One region of the Streptomyces sp. NPDC047315 genome, then DNA from elsewhere that is predicted to be linked to it. Evidence: riboswitches for the same ligand, from Rfam matches in the RefSeq annotation. Region 1 holds a riboswitch; each other region holds the start of a gene.

Region 1 (6,957 bases):
CACCCATCGGACTGTGCCGTATCACGTTTGCCCACGTCACAGCGGTTCCGTATCCGCTGGGCGAGATGGGAAGCCGCTTCGGCGGGGTCGTCGGCCTCGGTGACGGCGCGAACGACGACGACCCGGCGGGCGCCGGCGTCCAGGACCTCGTCGAGGTTTCCTGCGTCGATGCCTCCGATGGCGAACCAGGGGCGGTCGGTGCCCAGGGCGGCGGTGTGGCGCACCAGGTCGAGCCCGGGGGCGTGCCGGCCGGGCTTGGTGGGGGTGGGCCAGCAGGGGCCGGTGCAGAAGTAGTCGACGCCCGGCTGGACTGCGGCGGCCGACGCCTCGGCCGCGCTGTGGGTGGAGCGGCCGACGAGGACACCGTCGCCGAGGATCGCCCGGGCGGCGGGGACGGGCAGGTCGCCCTGGCCCAGGTGGAGCACGTCGGAGCCGATGGCGTGGGCGACGTCGGCCCGGTCGTTCACCGCGAGCAGGGCGCCGTGGCGGCGACAGGCGTCGGCGAAGACCTCCAGGTGCGCCAGTTCCTCGGCGGCTTCCATGCCCTTGTCGCGGAGCTGGACGACGTCGACTCCGGCGCCGAGGACGGCGTCGAGGAAGTCGGCGAGGTCGCCCTGGCGCTTGCGGGCGTCCGTGCAGAGGTAGAGCCGGGCGTCGGACAGCCGGGCGCGGACCGTGGACATGACTGATTCCCCCGGGTGGGTCGGCGGTGTGCGGTGTACGTCCACGTCGACGCACGCCGACGACGTGGACGTACGGCGGGTGCGCCTTCGGCAGCGCCCCGCACACCGCGTGCGAATGGGTACAAAGCTCTCTTCGGCACCCCGGCGCGCTGCGGGAGGCGGCGCGCGGGGCGCACGGGGCGGCGGCTACGGAGCAGCCGCCGGGCGGCGGACGTCAGACGGCGAGCGCCTGCGCCCTGCGCTTCACTTCCGTGCCGCGGTTCTCACCGAGGGCCTGTGCGGGGGTCCCGGGCAGGCTCGGGTCGGGGGTGAAGAGCCACTCCAACATCTCTTCGTCCGTGAAGCCGTCGTCCTTCAGGAGCGTCAGGGTGCCGCTGAGGCCCTTGACCACCTTCGAGCCGCTGATGAACGCGGCGGGGACCTGGAGCACGCGCCTCTCCCCGCGGCGCACGGCGATCAGCTGGCCCTCCTTCACCAGCTGGCGCACGCGCGTCACCTCGACGTCCAACCTTTCCGCGATGTCGGGCAGGGTGAGCCAGTCGGGGACGAGGGCATCGATCTTTGCGTCAATCTCGGTCACGGGACAAGCCTGCCATCTGGGACCGACAGTGGGTAGCGGGAGCCCCCCGGTCGACTGCCGCCATCCGAGCGCTCCTCGGTGCGGACCGCCTGGTCAGCGGTGCGGCGCCGGGCTCAGTGGGCCCTAGCTGGACGCGGCCTTCAGGGGGATCGCGGGGTCCGAGGCGCGTTGTGGATCCAGCCGTCCGCCGGCCTGTACGACGCGGCGGCCCTGGGCGAGGTCGCGCGGCCGGCCGACGGCGAGCAGCGCGACGAGCACGCCGTCGCGCAGCCACAGCACCGACCAGGCGGGGTCGGCGGGGCTGCCGCGCCACACGAGCGCGTCGGCGTCGGCGTGGTCTCCCGCGTACTGCACGAACCGGCCGAACTGCTCGGACCAGAAGTACGGCACGGGGTCGTAGACCTCCGGCGGCTCGGCCGCTGCCGCCGTGGCGCCGACCGGTCCGGCGCCGGCGGCCAACTCGGCGATGACGTTGGCTGCGACGGTCCGCGGCCCCTGGAGGGCGTTGTCCCAGTGGTGCACCAGCAGGCGCCGGGCGTAGCGGGCGGAGGGGAAGGAGGCGCAGTCCCCCACGGCGTACACGCCACTCAGCGAGGTGCGCAGATGTGCGTCGGCGGTGACGGCGCCGTTCGGGTCGGTGGCGATCCCGGAGCCGGCGAGCCAGCCGGTGGCCGGGCGGGCGCCGATGCCGACGACCACGGCGCCGGCGGGGATGCGCCGCCCGTCGGCCAGGACGACGGTCCCGGGCTCGACCGCGGCCACCCGGGCGCCGGTGACCAGGTCGACGCCGGCGTCGGCGTACCACTGGGCCATGGGGGCGGTGACCTCGGCGGGCAGGGCTTCGGCGAGCGGGCGGTCGGCGGCCTCGACGACGGTGACCGCGCAGCCGGCCTCCCGGGCGGCGGTGGCGAACTCGGCGCCGATCCAGCCGGCGCCCACCACGACGACGTCGTGCTGCCGGTCGAGGACGGGCTTGAGCCGCTCGGCGTCGTCGAGGGTGCGCAGCAGGTGGACGCCGGGGACGGCCGCCGCGCCGGGCAGGGTGACGGGCTCGGCGCCGCTGGCGATGACCAGGACGTCGTACGGGACGGGCCCGGCTTCGGTGTCCAGCTCGCGCACGGCGTGGCGCAGCCCGGTCACCTCGCAGCCGAGTCTCAGTTCGACGGCGAGGGCTTCGAAGTCGACGTCGAAGGCGGAGTCCTCGGCCTTGCCCAGCAGGACGGCCTTGGAGAGCGGAGGGCGGTCGTAGGGCTGGTGGGGTTCGGCGCCGATGAGGGTGACGGGGTCGGTGAAGCCGCCTTCCCGCAGGGCGACGGCGGTCTGCACACCGGCCATGCCCGCGCCGACGATGACCACGCCTCGCGTCTGCTGCTGTGTCTGCTGCTCGCTCACCCGATCAACCTTACGCATCTGACGCACCGTCAGACCAGCGGGGTGCCGCTGCCGCCCCGACGCCGGACCTAGTGCCTGTTAGACCAGAGGGCGCCCTCGCGCGCTGTCGTGGGTCACGCCCCTCTGTGCCTCAGGGACGTGGTCGCCGTAGCTCTGCGGGAGCGTTGCTCTCCACCGGCCCGTGGTGGGCTTGTCGCGCAGTTCCGCCCCTGTGCCCTGCGGGCACGGGGGCACCCCCAGCGCCCCTCTTTCGCTGCCCCCGTCACTCGCCTGCGGGCTGCGAACAGGGGATCAAGGGCGCTGGGGCCCACACCCTCCGGGCCGATGGGGAGGAGCTGCGTGAACAGCCCTCCACCGGGCCCCAGACGCCATCGCGGGACGCCGTCACGGCGCTACCGCAGCTGCTCCACCACGCTCGTGCCGCTGCCCTCCTGGGACTCCCACTCCCAACTCTCCTCCAGCCGAACGCGCCCGTCGGGGAGTTCCACCACGGTGGAGACGCAGTGGCCCGACGAGGTGCTGCCGTCCGTCCGCAACTGGACGTAGCGGAAGTCCAGCCGGTCGCCTTCGCGGGTGCCCACCAGATGGCCGCGGACCACGTCCCCGCCTTCGTAGTCGGCCCAGATCCGGCCGTCCTGCTCGTGGTACTCAAACCGGGTGCGCACCCCCACCTGACCCGGCGCCTGATCGGCGACGGGCGACAGCACGAGTCCGTCGAGCGAGCCTGCCACGGTGAACCGTCCTTTCGCGCTCCTGCACCCCAGACCGCCCCCGAGGACGGCGTCCCACCGGCTCCGACCGGTCTTACGGCACGTCACGGGCTGGGGTTAGGGTGGCCACCGTAAAGCACCCGCGGGAGCCCGGACGCACCGGGCTGAGAGGGAGGCTGGGCGGCCTCCGACCGTACGAACCTGATCCGGGTCATGCCGGCGAAGGGAGGAGCTGAAGACCCATGCCGCACGCTCCCGTGCCACCGGGCAACCCTGCACCCCCGCGGACGGCCGCACCGCCACCGTCCGCACCGCCCCCCGCCGCAGACGTGCTCGTCGTCGGCGGCGGCATCATCGGGCTCGTCACGGCCTGGCGCACCGCACAACGCGGCCTGAGCGTCACCGTGGTGGACCCAACGCCCGGCGGCGGCGCCGCACAGGTCGCGGCCGGCATGCTCGCAGCCGTCACCGAACTCCACTACGGGGAAGAGGCCCTGCTCGCCCTCAATCTGGAGTCCGCGCGCCGCTACCCCGACTTCGCGGCCGAACTCGACCAGGCCAGCGGCTCGGACATCGGCTACCGCGCCTGCGGCACGCTCGCCGTCGCACTCGACGCCGACGACCGCGCCCATCTGCGGGAGCTGCACGCGCTCCAGCAGCGCTCCGGGCTGGAGTCCGAGTGGCTGACCGGCCGTGAGTGCCGCCGGCTGGAGCCGATGCTGGCGCCGGGCGTACGCGGCGGGCTACGGGTCGACGGGGACCACCAGGTCGATCCACGGCGGCTCGCGTCCGCGCTGGTCACCGCCTGCGAACGGGCGCACGTCACCTTCCGCCGGGACCGGGCGGCCCGGCTGCTGGTGGCCCACGACCGGGCCCTGGGCGTCGCCCTGGCGGACGGCACCCGGCTGACCGCCGACCAGACCGTGCTCGCGGCGGGCAGCCTCAGCGGCCGGCTCGACGGGCTGCCCCCGTCCGTACGCCCACCGGTGCGGCCCGTGAAAGGGCAGGTCATCCGCCTGCAGGTGCCCGCGCCCTATGCGCCCTTCCTGTCCCGGACCGTGCGCGCGGTCGTCCGCGGCAGCCACGTCTATCTCGTGCCCCGCGAGAGCGGGGAGCTCGTCATCGGAGCGACCAGCGAGGAGCTGGGCTGGGACACCACCGTCACCGCCGGCGGGGTCTACGAACTGCTGCGGGACGCCCATGAGCTCGTCCCCGGCATCACGGAGCTCCCGCTCACCGAGACCCGCGCCGGACTGCGCCCCGGCTCTCCCGACAACGCCCCGCTGCTCGGCCCGACCGAGCTGCCGGGCCTGCTGCTGGCCACCGGCCACTACCGCAACGGCGTCCTCCTCACGCCGCTGACCGGCGATGTGCTCGCCGCGGCCCTGACCGACGGCGCCCTCCCCGAAGAAGCCCATCCCTTCACCCCCGCTCGCTTCACTCCCGTCCCTCAGGAGCAGCCCGTATGAACAGCTTTCCCCTGGTTGTCTCCGTCAACGGCGAACGGCGTGAACTCGCCACGCCCACCACGCTCGCCGCTCTGGTCGCCGAGCTGACCGCGGCCCCCGCGGGCGTCGCCGCCGCCGTCAACGAGACCGTCGTCCCGCGCAGCGCCTGGCCCGGCACGGTCCTGGACGACGGCGACCGCGTCGAAGTCCTCACCGCCGTGCAGGGCGGGTGACCGCGATGGCCGACGACCTGCTGACCATCGGCGGCACGACCTTCACCTCCCGGCTGATCATGGGCACGGGCGGCGCGCCCAGCCTGGACGTCCTCGAACGCTCCCTCGTCGCCAGCGGCACACAGCTCACCACCGTCGCGATGCGCCGCGTCAACCCCACCGTGCAGGGCTCGGTACTCTCCGTGCTGAACCGCCTCGGAATCCGGGTCCTGCCGAACACCGCGGGCTGCTTCACCGCCGGCGAAGCGGTGCTGACCGCCCGACTGGCCCGCGAGGCCCTGGGCACCGACTGGGTGAAGCTGGAGGTCGTCGCCGACGAGCGGACCCTGCTGCCCGACCCGGTCGAGCTGCTGGACGCCGCGGAGATCCTGGTCGACGACGGGTTCACGGTCCTGCCGTACACCAACGACGACCCGGTGCTCGCACGCCGCCTGGAGGACGTCGGCTGCGCCGCGGTCATGCCCCTGGGCTCGCCCATCGGCTCCGGCCTCGGCATCCGCAATCCGCACAACTTCCGGCTGATCGTCGAGCAGGCGGGCGTGCCGGTGGTGCTGGACGCGGGGGCGGGCACGGCGTCGGACGCCGCGTTCGCGATGGAGCTGGGGTGCGACGCCGTGATGCTCGCCTCCGCCGTCACCCGGGCGCAGGAGCCGGCACGGATGGCCGAGGCGATGCGGTACGGGGTGGAGGCCGGCCGGCTGGCCTATAGGGCCGGTCGCATCCCCCGCCGCCACTTCGCCGAGGCGTCGTCGCCCACCGTCGGCGTGGCCGCGCTTGACCCGGAACGCCCCGCCTTCTAGCTCGGAGGGCCGGGGTCCCACCCGGCCCTCCGTCCAGTCCCCGCCGGTCACAACTCGGCTCCGGAGTCGCCGCAGGGTTGCTGCAAGGCGAGGGCCCCGGGTGCGGTCGGGCGGGAGTGTCGGCGCCGGCTCGTAGAATCGTTGCGTGGACACGACCCTCCAGGACCCGCTCGTCGGGCAGCTGCTCGACGGCCGCTACCGCGTCGACGCGCGCATCGCCGTCGGCGGGATGGCCACGGTCTACCGGGCCGTGGACACCCGGCTGGACCGGGAGCTCGCCCTCAAGGTGATGCATCCGGCGCTGGCCACGGACGCGACGTTCGTGGAGCGCTTCATCCGGGAGGCCAAGTCCGTCGCCCGCCTCTCCCACCCCAACGTCGTCGGGGTCTTCGACCAGGGCGCGGAGGGGGCGTACGTCTATCTGGCCATGGAGTACGTGGCCGGCTGCACCCTGCGGGACGTGCTGCGCGAGCGCGGGGCGCTGCAGCCCAGGGCCGCGCTCGACATCCTGGAGCCGGTCCTCGCGGCGCTCGGCGCGGCGCACCGGGCCGGCTTCGTCCACCGCGACATCAAGCCGGAGAACGTCCTCATAGGCGACGACGGCCGCGTCAAGGTGGCCGACTTCGGTCTCGTACGGGCCGTGGGATCGGTCACGAACACCACCGGCAGCCTGCTGGGCACGGTCTCCTACCTCGCGCCCGAGCAGATCGAGGACGGCACGGCCGACACGCGCACGGACGTGTACGCGTGCGGCGTGGTGCTCTACGAGATGCTGACGGGCGCCAAGCCGCGCTCCGGCGGCACCCCCGCCCAGGTCCTCTACCAGCACCTGAACGAAGACGTGCCGCCCCCGTCGGCGACGGTCCCGGGGCTGGCCGTGGAGCTGGACGAGCTGGTCGCCACCGCGACCGCCCGCAATCCCGAGGTCCGCCCGCACGACGCGGTGGCGCTCCTCGCCCTCACGCGCACCGCGCGGGCGGCGCTCGACGAAGAACAGCTCGACCTGGTGCCGCCGACGGCGCTCGCGGGCCCGGACTCCGCCGACCAGACCACCGGCAAGCGCAAGGGCAAGGCCGCGAGGACCGGAGCCGTCGCCCGGCGCAGCGGCTCG
Region 2 (6,957 bases), on a different contig from region 1:
GTTCTCCGACACCCCGGTCAACTCCGGCGCCGGCACCGCCACCTTCCAGGCGGCCTGGCTGCTCAACGGCGGCCAGAAGAACGACATGGACCGCCTCCAGGACGTCCACCTCCAGTGGATGTCCCGGCTGGACGCCGTCGTTGAGGAGGACGGCCACCTGCTGCTGCACTCCGACACCACCGCGTACCTGGAGTACGGCGAGACGATCGAGGACGTGAACGACACCGTCCACGAGATCCTCACCCGCAACGACGCCGACGAGTGCTGGGACCTCTTCCGCAAGATGACCAAGCGGTTCGCCTTCCGCGACGACGAGGCGGGCCCCCTCGCGGTGCGCGAACTGCTCTCCGCCTACGGCGGCAGCCGGATCGTGCACGGCCACAGCCCGATTCCGTATCTGCTCGGCGAGGTCGGCACGGAGGACGGCGAGGACGGCGACCGCCCGGTCGTCGAGGGGCCGCACGTGTACGCGGACGGGCTGGCGATCGCCATGGACGGCGGAGTCACGATGGCCGGAAAGCTCCTAGTCGTCCAGCTTCCGCTACCCGCCTGACGCAAGCCGGGTACGCGTTTTACCTAAACCTCTGTCACTCCGTGCCGTAACCGCTCTACCATCGGGCTATCCGACGCAGGCACTCCTCCACCAACGCCCAACCGCCCGTCCGGTACGGGTGGTTCCGGCCTTACGGAGCATCGGGGGATGCACATGAACAGCGCTCCGCACCTGCAGAACGAGGACCGCGCCGAGTTCGAGCGGCTCCTCGAAGACGCACTGCGCAACGCCCACAAACGGCCCGATCTCGCCACCGTGGGGCAGCGGCTGAACGCGGCACAGCTGCGCACGATGGCCCTGAACGCCACGGCGCTGATCACCGCGTCCGCCGCGCCCGAGTACGAGCACTACGTCAGGATCCGTGAAGAGGCCCGCTCGCCCGGCGGCTCCGATCCGGCCACCGGAGACAGCGGAATCACCGGGTCCGTCCGCGTCGCGGGCGCGACCGGGGTCGACGGCGACGGCAGCGGGGCCGGCTTCGCGGCCGTGGTCGCGGTCCTCGCCCCGGTCCTCGCCGGCATAGCCGCCCTGCTGTTCCTGCTGGTCGGCTACGTCCTGAAGATGCTCGACCCGCCCCCGTCGTTCGCCCAGACCATGGTGTCGGCGGGCTGGTTCTTCGCCGCCCTCACCGCGGCGGCGATCCTGTACGCGGGGGTCGGACTGCTGCGCACCGCGCTGCGCAACAGCGCCACGCAGCTTCCGGCGGAAGAGCTGACGAACGAACTCCCCGACGAGGTGGCGCGCGCCAAGGACGCCTGGCTCCACGCGGTGCTGGAGCGCGGCGTACTGCCGTTCCTCCGGATCGCGCTGGAGGACCCGGCGGCGGACCCGATGTCCGGGGCGCCGCCGCGGCCCGTGACCCGCATACCGAAGGTGGGGTACAACAGCCCGGACTACTCCAGTCCGAGCGAGGGCAAGTCGGCGGGTCAGCGGCCCACCTTCACCAGCCCCGACTTCACCAGCCCGGACTTCGGCGGCCCCGAGAACCGCCCGGACTGACCCGCCGGGACCGACCCGACCGAACTGACCGATCGCCCGAACTTGACCGCCCGGACTGACCTGTCCGGACTGTCGCGACTGTCCGGACAGGTCAGTCAGCCGGTCCATCACTCATGTCACTCGACCATCGGCAGGTACACCCTGTTGCCGCTCGCCGCGAACTCCTTGGACTTCTGGAGCATCCCCTCGGTGATCTCCTGCGCCGTCGCGTCGGGCGCCGCGTCACCGCCGAACTGCTCCGAGATGGACTGACTGATCTTCATCGAGCAGAACTTCGGCCCGCACATCGAGCAGAAGTGCGCCGTCTTCGCCGGCTCGGCCGGCAGCGTCTCGTCGTGGAACTCCCGCGCGGTGTCCGGGTCGAGCGCCAGGTTGAACTGGTCCTCCCAGCGGAACTCGAACCGCGCGTCGGAGAGCGCGTCGTCCCACTCCTGCGCCCCCGGGTGCCCCTTGGCCAGGTCCGCCGCGTGCGCCGCGATCTTGTACGTGATCACCCCGGTCTTCACGTCGTCCCGGTTGGGCAGCCCCAGGTGCTCCTTGGGCGTCACGTAACAGAGCATGGCCGTGCCCCACCAGGCGATCATCGCCGCACCGATGCCGGAGGTGATGTGGTCGTACGCCGGTGCCACGTCCGTGGTGAGCGGGCCGAGCGTGTAGAACGGCGCCTCCTCGCAGATCTCCTGCTGGAGGTCGATGTTCTCCTTGATCTTGTGCATGGGCACATGCCCGGGGCCCTCGATCATGGTCTGCACGTTCATCCGCTTGGCGATCTTGTTGAGCTCGCCGAGCGTCTCCAACTCGGCGAACTGCGCCGCGTCGTTGGCGTCCGCGATCGAGCCGGGCCGCAGCCCGTCGCCGAGGGAGTACGTCACGTCGTACGCGGCGAGGATCTCGCACAGCTCCTCGAAGTGCTCGTACAGGAACGACTCCTTGTGGTGCGCCAGGCACCAGGCGGCCATGATCGAGCCGCCGCGCGAGACGATGCCGGTCTTGCGCCGGGCGGTGAGCGGCACGTACCGCAGCAGCACGCCGGCGTGCACCGTCATGTAGTCGACGCCCTGTTCGGCCTGCTCGATCACGGTGTCCTTGTAGATCTCCCAGGTCAGCTCCTCCGCCCGGCCGTCGACCTTCTCCAGCGCCTGGTACAGCGGCACGGTGCCGATCGGTACGGGGGAGTTGCGCAGCACCCACTCGCGGGTGGTGTGGATGTTGCGGCCGGTGGACAGGTCCATGACCGTGTCGGCGCCCCAGCGGGTGGCCCAGGTCATCTTCTCCACCTCCTCCTCGATGGAGGAGGTCACGGCGGAGTTGCCGATGTTGGCGTTCACCTTCACCAGGAACCGCTTGCCGATGATCATCGGCTCGATCTCCGGGTGGTTGACGTTGGCCGGCAGCACGGCGCGGCCGGCCGCGATCTCCTCCCGTACGACCTCGGGGGAGACGTTCTCGCGCAGGGCGACGAACTCCATCTCGGGGGTGACCTCGCCGCGCCGGGCGTACGCGAGTTGGGTCACCGCCCGACCGTCCCGGCCGCGCCGGGGCTGGCGCGGCCGACCGGGGAAGACCGCGTCCAGATTGCGCAGCCCGCCGCGGGGCGAGGTGTGCTTGATCCCGTCGTCCTCCGGGCGCACGGGGCGTCCCGCGTACTCCTCGGTGTCGCCGCGGGCGACGATCCAGCTCTCGCGCAGCGGTGCCAGCCCGCGGCGCACGTCGGTCTCGACGGTGGGGTCGGTGTACGGGCCGGAGGTGTCGTACAGCGTCACGTCCCGGCCGTTGGTGAGGTGCACCTGACGGACCGGCACCCGCAGGTCGGGGCGGGAGCCCTCGATGTGCGCCTTGTGCCAGCCCGGTGTGCGGGCGCCGTCGACAGCGGGTTCGACGGCAGGCGTGCGTGCGTCCTGAACGGTCATGGAAGACCTACTCCCTACGCCGGCATTACCCGGTAACAGGTTCGGCGGTCGACGCAGCGGTGTCCGAGACGGGTTGCGTGCCGGCGCGCTCTCGCGCCGGTCGGCAGTGCGTCTACGGAGGTCAGCGCCCTCTCAGCCCGGTGCTCCGAGCTCCCGCGTGTGCAAAGGTGGCACCACGCTAGCGTCATTTCTGGCGTGCTGACCAGGGGGCCCCTGCCGTTCTTGCGATGATCGGTCGGTGACTTCACCACCGCCCGGCCCCCAGCAGGGCCCTGCTCCCCAGCCCGCGCACGACCAAGGCCATGGCCACGGCCACGGTCATGGAGATGGACACGGCCACGGACACGGGCACAGCCACTCGCACGGGCCGGCCGCTCCCGTCTCCCGGCATCTGCGCCGGGTCATCGCCGCGGTGCTGATTCCCTTCGCCACGGCCGTCGTCGTGGGGCTGGCCGTCCTGTGGCCCGGCTCCGCCCCCGGCCACGAGCGCACCGGCGTGGGCTTCGACCGGCAGACCGAACAGGCCACGGTGACCCGGATCGAGCGGATCGACTGCAAGTCCGTGAACTCCGCCCAGGTGCCGCCGACCGGGGACGCCGGCACGCCCCAGGGCCGCGAGGCGATCGCCGCGCAGGACGGCGAGTGCAAGAAGGCCACCATCGAGATCGACTCCGGACAGCACAAGGGCCGGGTGTTCGCGGAGGTCGTCCAGCCGGACGCGGTGCGGCAGTTGGAGAAGGGCCAGGAGGTCGTGGTGGCGTACGCCCCGGACGCGCCGCCGGACCTCCAGTACGCCGTCGTCGACGTGAACCGGAAGGTCCCGCTGGCGGTGGTGGCCGGGATCTTCGCCCTCGCCGTGGTGCTGGTGGGGCGGATGCGCGGGGTGATGGCGCTGATTGCGCTGGTCATCTCGTTCGCCGTACTGACGCTGTTCATCCTGCCGGCGATCCTGGCAGGGTCCAATCCGCTGGTCGTCGCGGTGGTCGGGGCGAGCGCCATCATGCTGATCGCGCTCTACATGTGTCACGGGCTGACGGCGCGCACCTCGGTCGCGGTCCTCGGGACGCTGATCTCGCTGCTGCTGATCGGGCTGCTCGGTTCGGTCTTCATCGAGTGGGCGGTGCTGTCGGGCAACACCGACGACAACACCGGGCTGATCCACGGGCTGTACCCGGAGATCGACATGAGCGGTCTGCTGCTCGCCGGCGTCATCATCGGCTCGCTCGGCGTGCTCGACGACGTGACGGTGACCCAGACCTCGGCCGTGTGGGAGCTGCGGCAGGCGGATCCGGGCATGGGGCCGCGGGCGCTGTACCGCGCGGCCATCCGGATCGGCCGCGACCACATCGCGTCCGTGGTGAACACGCTGGTGCTCGCCTACGCGGGTGCCGCGCTGCCGCTGCTGCTGCTCTTCACCATCGCGCAGAGCCCGGTGGCGACGGTCGCCAACAGCGAGTTGGTGGCGGAGGAGATCGTACGGACCCTCGTGGGGTCGATCGGTCTGGTCGCTTCGGTCCCGGTGACCACCGCGCTCGCGGCGCTGGTCGTCTCCGCCGACCGTCCGCAGACGGGTGCGGCGATCCCCGCGAGCCGTGGTTCGGGCCGGGGCCGGCGCCGCAAGAAGTAGCCGGCGCGGGCTCCGTTCAGCCGGCGTTCTCGCCGGTGAGGATGGACCTGAGCACCTGTTCCAGCTCGGTGTCGAAGTCGCCGAAGGCCCGCTCCTGTCCGAGCGGGACCAGGCGGTCGGTGCGGTCGAGGAAGGCGACCACGGGGGCCGCGCTGACCTGGAAGTACGCACAGTCGCCGCCGACCTGGAGCCGGATGCCCAGGTCGGCGAGGTCTCCGGGGCCCATCGGCGCGATGTGCACGTCGCCGTCCCCGCTCGGGCCGACGATCCCGTCGAGCAGCAGATCGCGGCTGAAGGCCCAGGTCACCGGGGCGTCGCCGGGCAGGTGGAAGGTCATCCGCACGGCGTACGGGTCCTCGATCCCGTAGCGCAGCTCCACCGGGATCCGGAACGAGAGCTCCTCGGAGACAAGGAAGTTCATCAGGACCTCGGCCTGGACCGACTCGTCGCGCATCGTGTACCCCGCAATGAAGGAGGCCCGGATCGGGCCTGGTTGGCAGCCTTCTGGATGAAGTCAGCAGAAAACGGGTCAGGAAGGATACCCCTGAACCTCTTCCCACAATCGTGCTGTATGCGACCAGAGGACTACAAGGAGTGATTTTTCAGATACTGATAGATCAGGTGAATCGGTTGGCTGAGAGCTGGTGAGCAGATGGAGTGCAGATGGAGAAGGAGCAGGTCGGGAGGGTGGCTCAGATGCTGATGGAGAAGGCGAGGGAGCTCAGCAAGCGGCCTATACCCGTCCTCAGTTGCTCGATCGCCGGGAGCAATCGTTCCTCCTGATCGAGCGGGAGGGATATCGCCATCGCCGCGGCACCGGAGCCCGCCGTGATGGGGATGGCGGCGCAGACCGTGCCGACCGCGTACTCCTGTCGCTCGACCACGGGGTCCGTGCGCCCCGTCGCCGCGAACCGGTCCAGCAGGGTGCGCCGGTCCGGTACGGAGTGGGGCGTCAGGGGCCGCACCGGATACCGGTCGAGGTGGTCGTGGAGGGCCGCTTCGCCGAGCTGGCCGAGCAGGCACTGACCGAGGGCGTGTGCGTGCCCGGTCGCGCGGAAGTCGGCCCACTCGCGGACGGCGGGGGTCTGCGGTGCGTCGGCGATGCCGGCGATGTCGATCTCGCCCTCGCGGTAGACCGCGAAGTAGACGGGCACGCCGATGGCGTCCCGCCAGTGCTCCAACGACTCCTCCAGCTTGCTGCGACGATTCTGCACCGTCGCCCCGCCGACCGGGCTCAGCCGCTCAAGGGCGTCCCCGAGCAGGAACACCCCCTTCTCCCGGCGCAGATACCCCTCGTGCGCCAGGGTGCGCAGCAGGTGGTACGCGGTGGGGAGGGGGAGGCGCGCCTGCCGGGCCAACACCTTCGCCGGCGCGCCCCCCGGGTGCCGGGAGGCCGCCTCCAGCAGCCTGAGCGCCCGCTGCACGGATGTGATCAGGGTGGGGGGAGCGCCTTCGCTCGCCGCCGTGGCCACGAATCACCCCCAGAATGTCCTGACGTGGTGACGGGCGACTCGCCCGTCCGCGGGGGCCGTCCCCGTGGATCCGCCGTGCCGGGCCGCCCGGTTCCCACGTCTCCCCTGACGGGGGAGCGCTCACGGGCGCACGACAGGGCGCACTAGGGGTGGTGAAACCGGATGCCCAGCGGCGGACTGCCACTGTAATGGCCATTCAACCAATGAGACCCTGCGTTGGCCCGGGGTTCCCTCGCCTGGGTTAAAGCTGTACCGCGCAGTGGTTACCAGTCCCCGCGGGAGTTCGATGATCCCTTGAACTTCCGTACGACGAAGACGAGTCCGCCGACGAGGGCGACGAACGCCAACATCTTGAAGAGCAGGCCGATCACGAAGCCGACGACGCTCGCTATCAGA
Region 3 (6,957 bases), on a different contig from region 1:
CACCCGTGACGACGTTCCGGCCGACGTCGTCGAGAACGAGCGCCGCGTCGCCGAGGCCACCTCGCGCGAGGAGGGCAAGCCCGAGGCCGCCCTCCCGAAGATCGTCGAGGGTCGCGTCAACGGCTTCTTCAAGGAGGTCACCCTCCTCGACCAGCCGTTCGCGAAGGACAACAAGAAGTCCGTGAAGAAGGTTCTCGACGAGGCCGGTGTCGAGCTGAAGCGCTTTGCGCGCATCCGCGTCGGCGCCTGATCAGCCACCCAGGGAACGCGAGTACTCGCGTACGCGGGCCGAGAGGACGGCTGCGCGGGTACGCCGAGTACGCGATCGATCCGGGAGCCCGCTAGGGTTTCCCACGCAGTCATCGGCCGCGTGGGCCCCGGGCGCCACCACCGCGCCCGGAGGGCCGGAACGACCGCAGATGTGACGAGGAGGCCATTGCCGACAGGGACACCAGTACCCACGGCGATGGCCTTCCTCGTATGTGCACGAGGAGAACTCCATGAACAAGGGCGTGGACGCCAATCTGGCAGCCGGCGACAACACAGACCACGACGGGAAGCACGACGTGACCAAGCCCAACGCCAAGGCCGGTGCCGGACGCTTCATGCTGAAGCTCTCGGGAGAGGCGTTCTCCGGCGGCGGGGGCCTCGGCGTGGACCCCGACGTCGTGCACGCCATCGCCCGTGAGATCGCCGCGGTCGTCCGCAACGGCGCGCAGATCGCGATCGTCATCGGCGGCGGCAACTTCTTCCGCGGGGCGGAGCTCCAGGTGCGCGGCATGGACCGGGCCCGCTCCGACTACATGGGCATGCTCGGAACGGTGATGAACTGCCTCGCCCTCCAGGACTTCCTGGAGAAGGAGGGCATCGACTCGCGCGTCCAGACCGCCATCACCATGAGCCAGGTCGCGGAGCCCTACATTCCGCTGCGGGCCGTGCGCCATCTGGAGAAGGGCCGCGTCGTCATCTTCGGCGCCGGCATGGGCATGCCGTACTTCTCCACCGACACCACCGCGGCCCAGCGCGCACTGGAGATCGACGCCGAGGCCCTGTTGATGGGCAAGAACGGCGTGGACGGGGTGTACGACTCCGACCCCAGGACCAACCCGGCCGCAGTGAAGTACGACGCGCTCGAGTACGGCGAGGTCATCGCCAAGGACCTCAAGGTCGCCGACGCCACGGCCATCACCCTCTGCCGTGACAACGCCCTGCCGATCCTCGTCTTCGAGCTGTTGGCCGAGGGCAATATCGCGCGGGCCGTACGGGGTGAGAAGATCGGCACGCTCGTGAGCGACAAGGGCACCCGGTCCTGAACCGGGGGGTGTCCCGGGCGTCCGGTGAAACGGATGCCCGAGGATGTCCGGGGATAGACAAAGCCCTGCCGGTCGGACACCGTGCAGGGAAGACGCGACACAGGTTCCGCCCGACCGGGCAGTTGTCAGCCGGGCCTACTCAAGACACGCAGGAGCAAGTGGTGATCGAAGAGACCCTCCTCGAAGCAGAGGAGAAAATGGAGAAGGCTGTCCTGGTCGCCAAGGATGACTTCGCCGCGATCCGCACCGGGCGTGCGCACCCGGCGATGTTCAACAAGATCGTGGCCGACTACTACGGTGCGCTGACCCCGATCAACCAGCTGGCCTCGTTCTCGGTGCCCGAGCCGCGCATGGCCGTGGTCACGCCGTTCGACAAGTCCGCGCTGCGCAACATCGAGCAGGCGATCCGCGACTCCGACCTCGGGGTCAACCCGAGCAACGACGGCAACATCATCCGTGTGGTCTTCCCGGAGCTGACCGAGGAGCGCCGCCGGGAGTACATCAAGGTCGCCAAGGGCAAGACTGAGGACGCCAAGATCTCGATCCGCGCCGTGCGCCGCAAGGCCAAGGAGACCATCGACAAGTTCGTCAAGGACGGCGAGGTCGGCGAGGACGAGGGACGCCGCGCCGAGAAGGAGCTCGACGACACCACCGCCAAGTACGTGGCGCAGGTCGACGAGCTGCTCAAGCACAAGGAAGCCGAGCTGCTCGAAGTCTGATGAACGACGCTTCCTGGGGGGCCCCGCAGAGGGCCAACTACGTCGGAGGGTGGCGTCCGCACGACCAGGGCCCTGCCTCGGCGGGTCCCGCCTACGATGGGCATGAGGCACAGCAGACTCGGCCCATGCCCATCGTGCCGGACTTCCCCGACGCAGGTAGAGACGCAGGCGGTCCCGGCGACCGCGACCACAGGGACGACAGCGATCGGGAGCCCCCCCGACTGAGCGGTCCGCTGTTCCGTGACGAGGTTCCGCGGGAGCCGGCGCCCGGCGCCGGTGGACCGCCTCCGGCACCGGAGTCGTCGCACAGACGCCGTTCGGGCGGCCCTTCCGGTCCGAAGGACCCGAAGGGGCGGGACGGACGCGCGGGGCACGGGGGGTCTTCGGCTGCGGGCTCGACGGAGCCGGCCGCGCACTCCGCCGAGCACCAGCAGCCCTCCGGCCGGTCGGCGGCGCGTCAAGCTGCCCGGCAAACGGCGGAGAGCGGTGGGAAGAAGCGCGCCGGCCGCGACCTGCGGGCGGCCATAGGGGTCGGCGTCGGCCTCGGTGCGGTGATCATCGCTTCGCTCTTCTTCGTCAAGGCCGTCTTCGTCGGCGTGGTCGTGATCGCGGTCGTGGTCGGCCTGTGGGAGCTCACCTCACGGCTGGCGGAGCGCAAGGAGATCAAGGCCCCGCTGGTGCCGCTCGCCGTCGGCGGTGCGGCGATGGTGGTGGCCGGGTACGTGCGCGGCGCGGAGGGCGCCTGGGTCGCCACGGCGCTCACGGCCCTCGCCGTGCTGGTGTGGCGGATGACGGAACCGCCCGAGGGGTATCTGAAGGACGTCACGGCGGGGGTCTTCGCCGTGTTCTACGTGCCCTTCCTGGCGACCTTCGTCACCATGATGCTCACGGCCGACGACGGCGCCTGGCGCGTGCTCACGTTCCTGCTGCTCACGGTGGTCAGCGACACCGGCGCGTACGCGGTCGGCTGGCGCTTCGGCAAGCGCAAGCTCGCTCCGCGGATCAGCCCGGGGAAGACCCGCGAGGGGCTGTTCGGGGCGGTGGGCTTCGCCATGGTGGCGGGCGCGCTGTGCATGCAGTTCATGATCGACGACGGCACCTGGTGGCAGGGCCTGCTGCTGGGTCTCGCGGTGGCGGTCAGCGCGACGCTGGGAGACCTCGGCGAGTCGATGATCAAGCGTGACCTCGGCATCAAGGACATGGGCACGCTGCTGCCGGGACACGGCGGCATCATGGACCGGCTGGACTCGCTGTTGCCGACCGCGCCGGTGGTGTGGTTGTTGTTCGTGGTGTTCGTAGGAAGCGGCTGACCTGCGGCTTCACGGTGAAGGGCTTGCTATCCACAGGATGGCGAGCCCTTCGTCGTATCTCTGCGACACTGGATGGACCATGCCCAAGCCCGGAGAACTCACATTCATCGCGCCCCGCGGAGCCAAGAAGCCCCCGAGGCACCTCGCCGACCTCTCGCCCGCCGAGCGGAAGGACGCCGTCGCCGCGATCGGCGAGAAGCCCTTCCGCGCCAAGCAGCTCTCGCAGCACTACTTCGCCCGGTACGCGCACGACCCGGCGCAGTGGACGGACATCCCCGCCGCCGCGCGGGAGAAGCTGGCCTCGGAGCTGCTGCCCGATCTGATGTCGGTGGTGCGGCACATCTCCTGCGACGAGGACACCACCCGCAAGACCCTGTGGCGGCTGCACGACGGCACGCTCGTGGAGTCCGTGCTGATGCGCTATCCCGACCGGGTGACGATGTGCATCTCGTCCCAGGCCGGCTGCGGGATGAACTGCCCGTTCTGCGCCACCGGCCAGGCCGGGCTCGACCGCAACCTGTCGACCGCGGAGATCGTGCACCAGATCGTGGACGGGATGCGGGCGCTGCGCGACGGCGAGGTGCCCGGCGGCCCCGCCCGGCTGTCGAACATCGTCTTCATGGGCATGGGCGAGCCGCTGGCGAACTACAAGCGGGTGGTGGGCGCGATCCGTCGGCTCACCGACCCCGAGCCCGACGGCCTCGGACTGTCCCAGCGCGGGATCACGGTCTCCACCGTCGGTCTGGTGCCGGCCATGCTGCGCTTTGCGGACGAGGGCTTCAAGTGCCGGCTCGCGGTGTCGCTGCACGCCCCGGACGACGAGCTGCGCGACACCCTCGTCCCGGTGAACACCCGCTGGAAGGTCCGCGAGGTCCTGGACGCCGCCTGGGAGTACGCGGAGAAGTCGGGCCGGCGCGTCTCCATCGAGTACGCGCTGATCCGCGACATCAATGACCACGCCTGGCGCGGTGACCTGCTGGGTCGGCTACTCAAGGGCCGGCGCGTCCATGTGAACCTGATTCCGCTGAACCCGACGCCGGGGTCGAAGTGGACCGCGTCGCGGCCGGAGGACGAGCGGGCGTTCGTGGCGGCGATCGCGGCGCACGGGGTCCCGGTCACGGTGCGGGACACCCGGGGGCAGGAGATCGACGGCGCGTGCGGACAGCTCGCCGCGTCCGAGCGCTGACGGCGGAGCAGTACGCGGGCGGGCCGCGGGTCGCGGTGGGGCCGGGTGGACGGGGGATGGGGGATGGGCACCCACCCCTGCCGCCCACCGCTGCTGACCTTGTAGTCTGACCCGTACATCTACATAAATCCGACAGGGGAGCGCCACAGCGCTGAGAGTGCGGTACCCATCAGACCGCAGACCCTCTGAACCTCGCCCAGGTCATTCTGGGTAGGAAGTTCGGTCACCACTCAAGCTGTTGCGCCCTGCCCGGGTCCTCGACGACACCGGGCCGGGCCGCGTCTCTTCCTGGCCACCCCCAGGAGGAATCGATCCGTGAGCAGTATCAGGAAGAAGACGGCCGCCGCGCTGGCCGCGGCGCTCGGCGTGAGCGTGCTCGCCGCCTGCGGCGGGGAGTCCTCCGGTGACTCCGGCGCCAAGGACGGCGACGGCAAGGGCTCGAAGACGGTCACGCTGGTGAGCCACGACTCGTTCGCCGCCTCCGAAGCCGTGCTCAAGGAGTTCACCCGGCAGACCGGCTACACCGTCAAGGTGCTCAAGAGCGGGGACACCGCCGTCGCGCTCAACAAGGAGATCCTGACGAAGGGTTCCCCGCAGGGCGACGTGTTCTTCGGCGTCGACAACACCCTGCTGTCCCGCGCACTCGACAACGGCATCTTCACCCCCCACCAGGCCAAGGGCCTCGACCAGGTACCGGCGGCGGTGCAGCTCGACAAGGGCGAGCACCGGGTCACCCCGATCGACACCGGCGACATCTGTGTCAACTACGACAAGAAGTACTTCGCCGACAAGAAGCTCGCGCCGCCGCAGACCTTCGAGGACCTGGCCAAGCCCGAGTACAAGAACCTGCTCGTCGTGGAGAACGCGGCCACGTCGTCCCCGGGCCTCGGCTTCGTCCTCGGCACCGTCGCGCACTTCGGCGAGGACGGCTGGCAGGACTACTGGAAGCAGCTCAAGGGCAACGGCGTCAAGGTCGTCGACGGCTGGGAGCAGGCGTACAACGAGGAGTTCTCCGGGTCCGCCGGTGGCAAGAAGGCCAAGGCCGACCGGCCGTTGGTGGTCTCGTACGCCTCCAGCCCGCCCGTCGAGGTGCTGTTCGCCGAGCCGCAGCCGGCGGAGGCGCCCACCGGCGTCGCCACCGGAACCTGCTTCCGGCAGGTCGAGTTCGCCGGGCTGCTCAAGGGCGCGAAGAACGAGGCCGGCGGAAAGGCGCTGCTGGACTTCATGGTCTCCAAGACGTTCCAGGAGGACATGCCGCTGAACATGTTCGTCAATCCGGTGGTCAGCGGGGCGAAGCTGCCCGAGCTGTTCACCCGGCACGGCGCGGTGGTCGAGAAGCCGGCGACGCTGGCGCCCGACACCATCTCCAAGAACCGTGAGCAGTGGGTTCAGACGTGGTCCTCGCTCGTGGTGAAGTAGCCGGGCCCGCGGCGGGGCGCCGCGGCCGGGCACCCCGCACGGGGAACGCGACACGGCTCGCCCTGATGGCGCTGCCCGTCGCGTTCTTCGGCGTCTTCTTCGCGTACCCCGTGGCCGCGATCGTCGGCCGCGGGCTGCGGGACGGCGGGAGTTGGCAGTTCGGGCGCATCGGCGAGGTGCTGGGCCGCCCGGACGTCCTCGACGTCCTGTGGTTCACCACCTGGCAGGCGCTCGCCTCGACCGCGCTCACCCTGCTCGTCGCGTTGCCGGGGGCGTACGTCACGGCCCGCTACGACTTCCCGGGCAAGGGGCTGCTGCGGGCCGCGGTGACCGTGCCGTTCGTGTTGCCGACCGTCGTCGTCGGCACCGCCTTCCTGGCGCTGCTGGGCCGCGGCGGACTGCTCGACGAGGCGTGGGGGATCCGGCTCGACACCACCGTGTGGGCGATCCTGCTCGCCCACGTCTTCTTCAACTACGCCGTGGTGGTGCGGACCGTGGGCGGGCTGTGGGCGCAGCTCGACCCGCGCCAGGAGGAAGCGGCGCGGGTCCTGGGCGCGGGCCGCTTCGCCGCCTGGCGCACGATCACGCTTCCGGCGCTCGCGCCGTCCCTGGCCGCCGCGGCGCTGATGGTCTTCCTCTTCACCTTCACCTCCTTCGGCGTCGTCCAGATCCTGGGCGGCCCCGGCTTCGCCACCCTGGAAGTGGAGATCTACCGGCAGACCGCGCAGCTGCTGGACCTGCGGACGGCCGCCGTCCTGACCCTGGTGCAGTTCGCCGCGGTCGGCGCTGTGCTGGGCGTCCACGCGTGGACGGTGCGGCGCCGGGAGAGCGCACTGACGCTGGTGGACCCTGCCTCCACCGCGCGCCGGCCGCGCGGGGTGCGCCAGTGGGCGCTGCTCGGCGGGGTGCTGACCACGGTCGCCCTGCTGGTGCTGGTGCCGCTGGGCGTGCTGGTGGAGCGGTCCCTGTCCACCCCCGACGGCTACGGCTTCGACTACTACCGGGCGCTC

Evidence for each region. A riboswitch is a leader RNA that binds a small molecule or an ion and turns the genes downstream of it on or off. The one in region 1 is predicted to bind thiamine pyrophosphate.
Region 2: linked by a shared signal. The riboswitch ahead of thiC (phosphomethylpyrimidine synthase ThiC) and the one ahead of thiO (glycine oxidase ThiO) in region 1 are both predicted to bind thiamine pyrophosphate.
Region 3: linked by a shared signal. The riboswitch ahead of ABZ842_RS21625 (thiamine ABC transporter substrate-binding protein) and the one ahead of thiO (glycine oxidase ThiO) in region 1 are both predicted to bind thiamine pyrophosphate.

The regions. Positions count from the first base shown of each region.
Region 1 is NZ_JBEYTZ010000027.1:52,296-59,252, forward strand. It holds gene thiE (thiamine phosphate synthase) at 1-683, opposite strand, end outside; gene ABZ842_RS27990 (Rv2175c family DNA-binding protein) at 898-1,263, opposite strand; gene ABZ842_RS27995 (FAD-dependent oxidoreductase) at 1,387-2,655, opposite strand; gene ABZ842_RS28000 (hypothetical protein) at 3,048-3,386, opposite strand; TPP riboswitch at 3,498-3,610, shown strand; gene thiO (glycine oxidase ThiO) at 3,608-4,834, shown strand; gene thiS (sulfur carrier protein ThiS) at 4,831-5,046, shown strand; gene ABZ842_RS28015 (thiazole synthase) at 5,052-5,846, shown strand; gene pknB (Stk1 family PASTA domain-containing Ser/Thr kinase) at 5,992-6,957, shown strand, end outside.
Region 2 is NZ_JBEYTZ010000009.1:204,853-211,809, forward strand. It holds gene ABZ842_RS13110 (metallophosphoesterase) at 1-553, shown strand, start outside; gene ABZ842_RS13115 (hypothetical protein) at 701-1,552, shown strand; gene thiC (phosphomethylpyrimidine synthase ThiC) at 1,669-3,462, opposite strand; TPP riboswitch at 3,457-3,629, opposite strand; gene ABZ842_RS13125 (YibE/F family protein) at 3,701-5,089, shown strand; gene ABZ842_RS13130 (SsgA family sporulation/cell division regulator) at 5,106-5,543, opposite strand; gene ABZ842_RS13135 (helix-turn-helix domain-containing protein) at 5,782-6,561, opposite strand; gene ABZ842_RS13140 (DUF5326 family protein) at 6,825-6,957, opposite strand, start outside.
Region 3 is NZ_JBEYTZ010000018.1:84,692-91,648, forward strand. It holds gene tsf (translation elongation factor Ts) at 1-250, shown strand, start outside; gene pyrH (UMP kinase) at 501-1,313, shown strand; gene frr (ribosome recycling factor) at 1,475-2,032, shown strand; gene ABZ842_RS21615 (phosphatidate cytidylyltransferase) at 2,032-3,342, shown strand; gene rlmN (23S rRNA (adenine(2503)-C(2))-methyltransferase RlmN) at 3,422-4,528, shown strand; TPP riboswitch at 4,653-4,763, shown strand; gene ABZ842_RS21625 (thiamine ABC transporter substrate-binding protein) at 4,844-5,947, shown strand; gene ABZ842_RS21630 (iron ABC transporter permease) at 6,013-6,957, shown strand, end outside.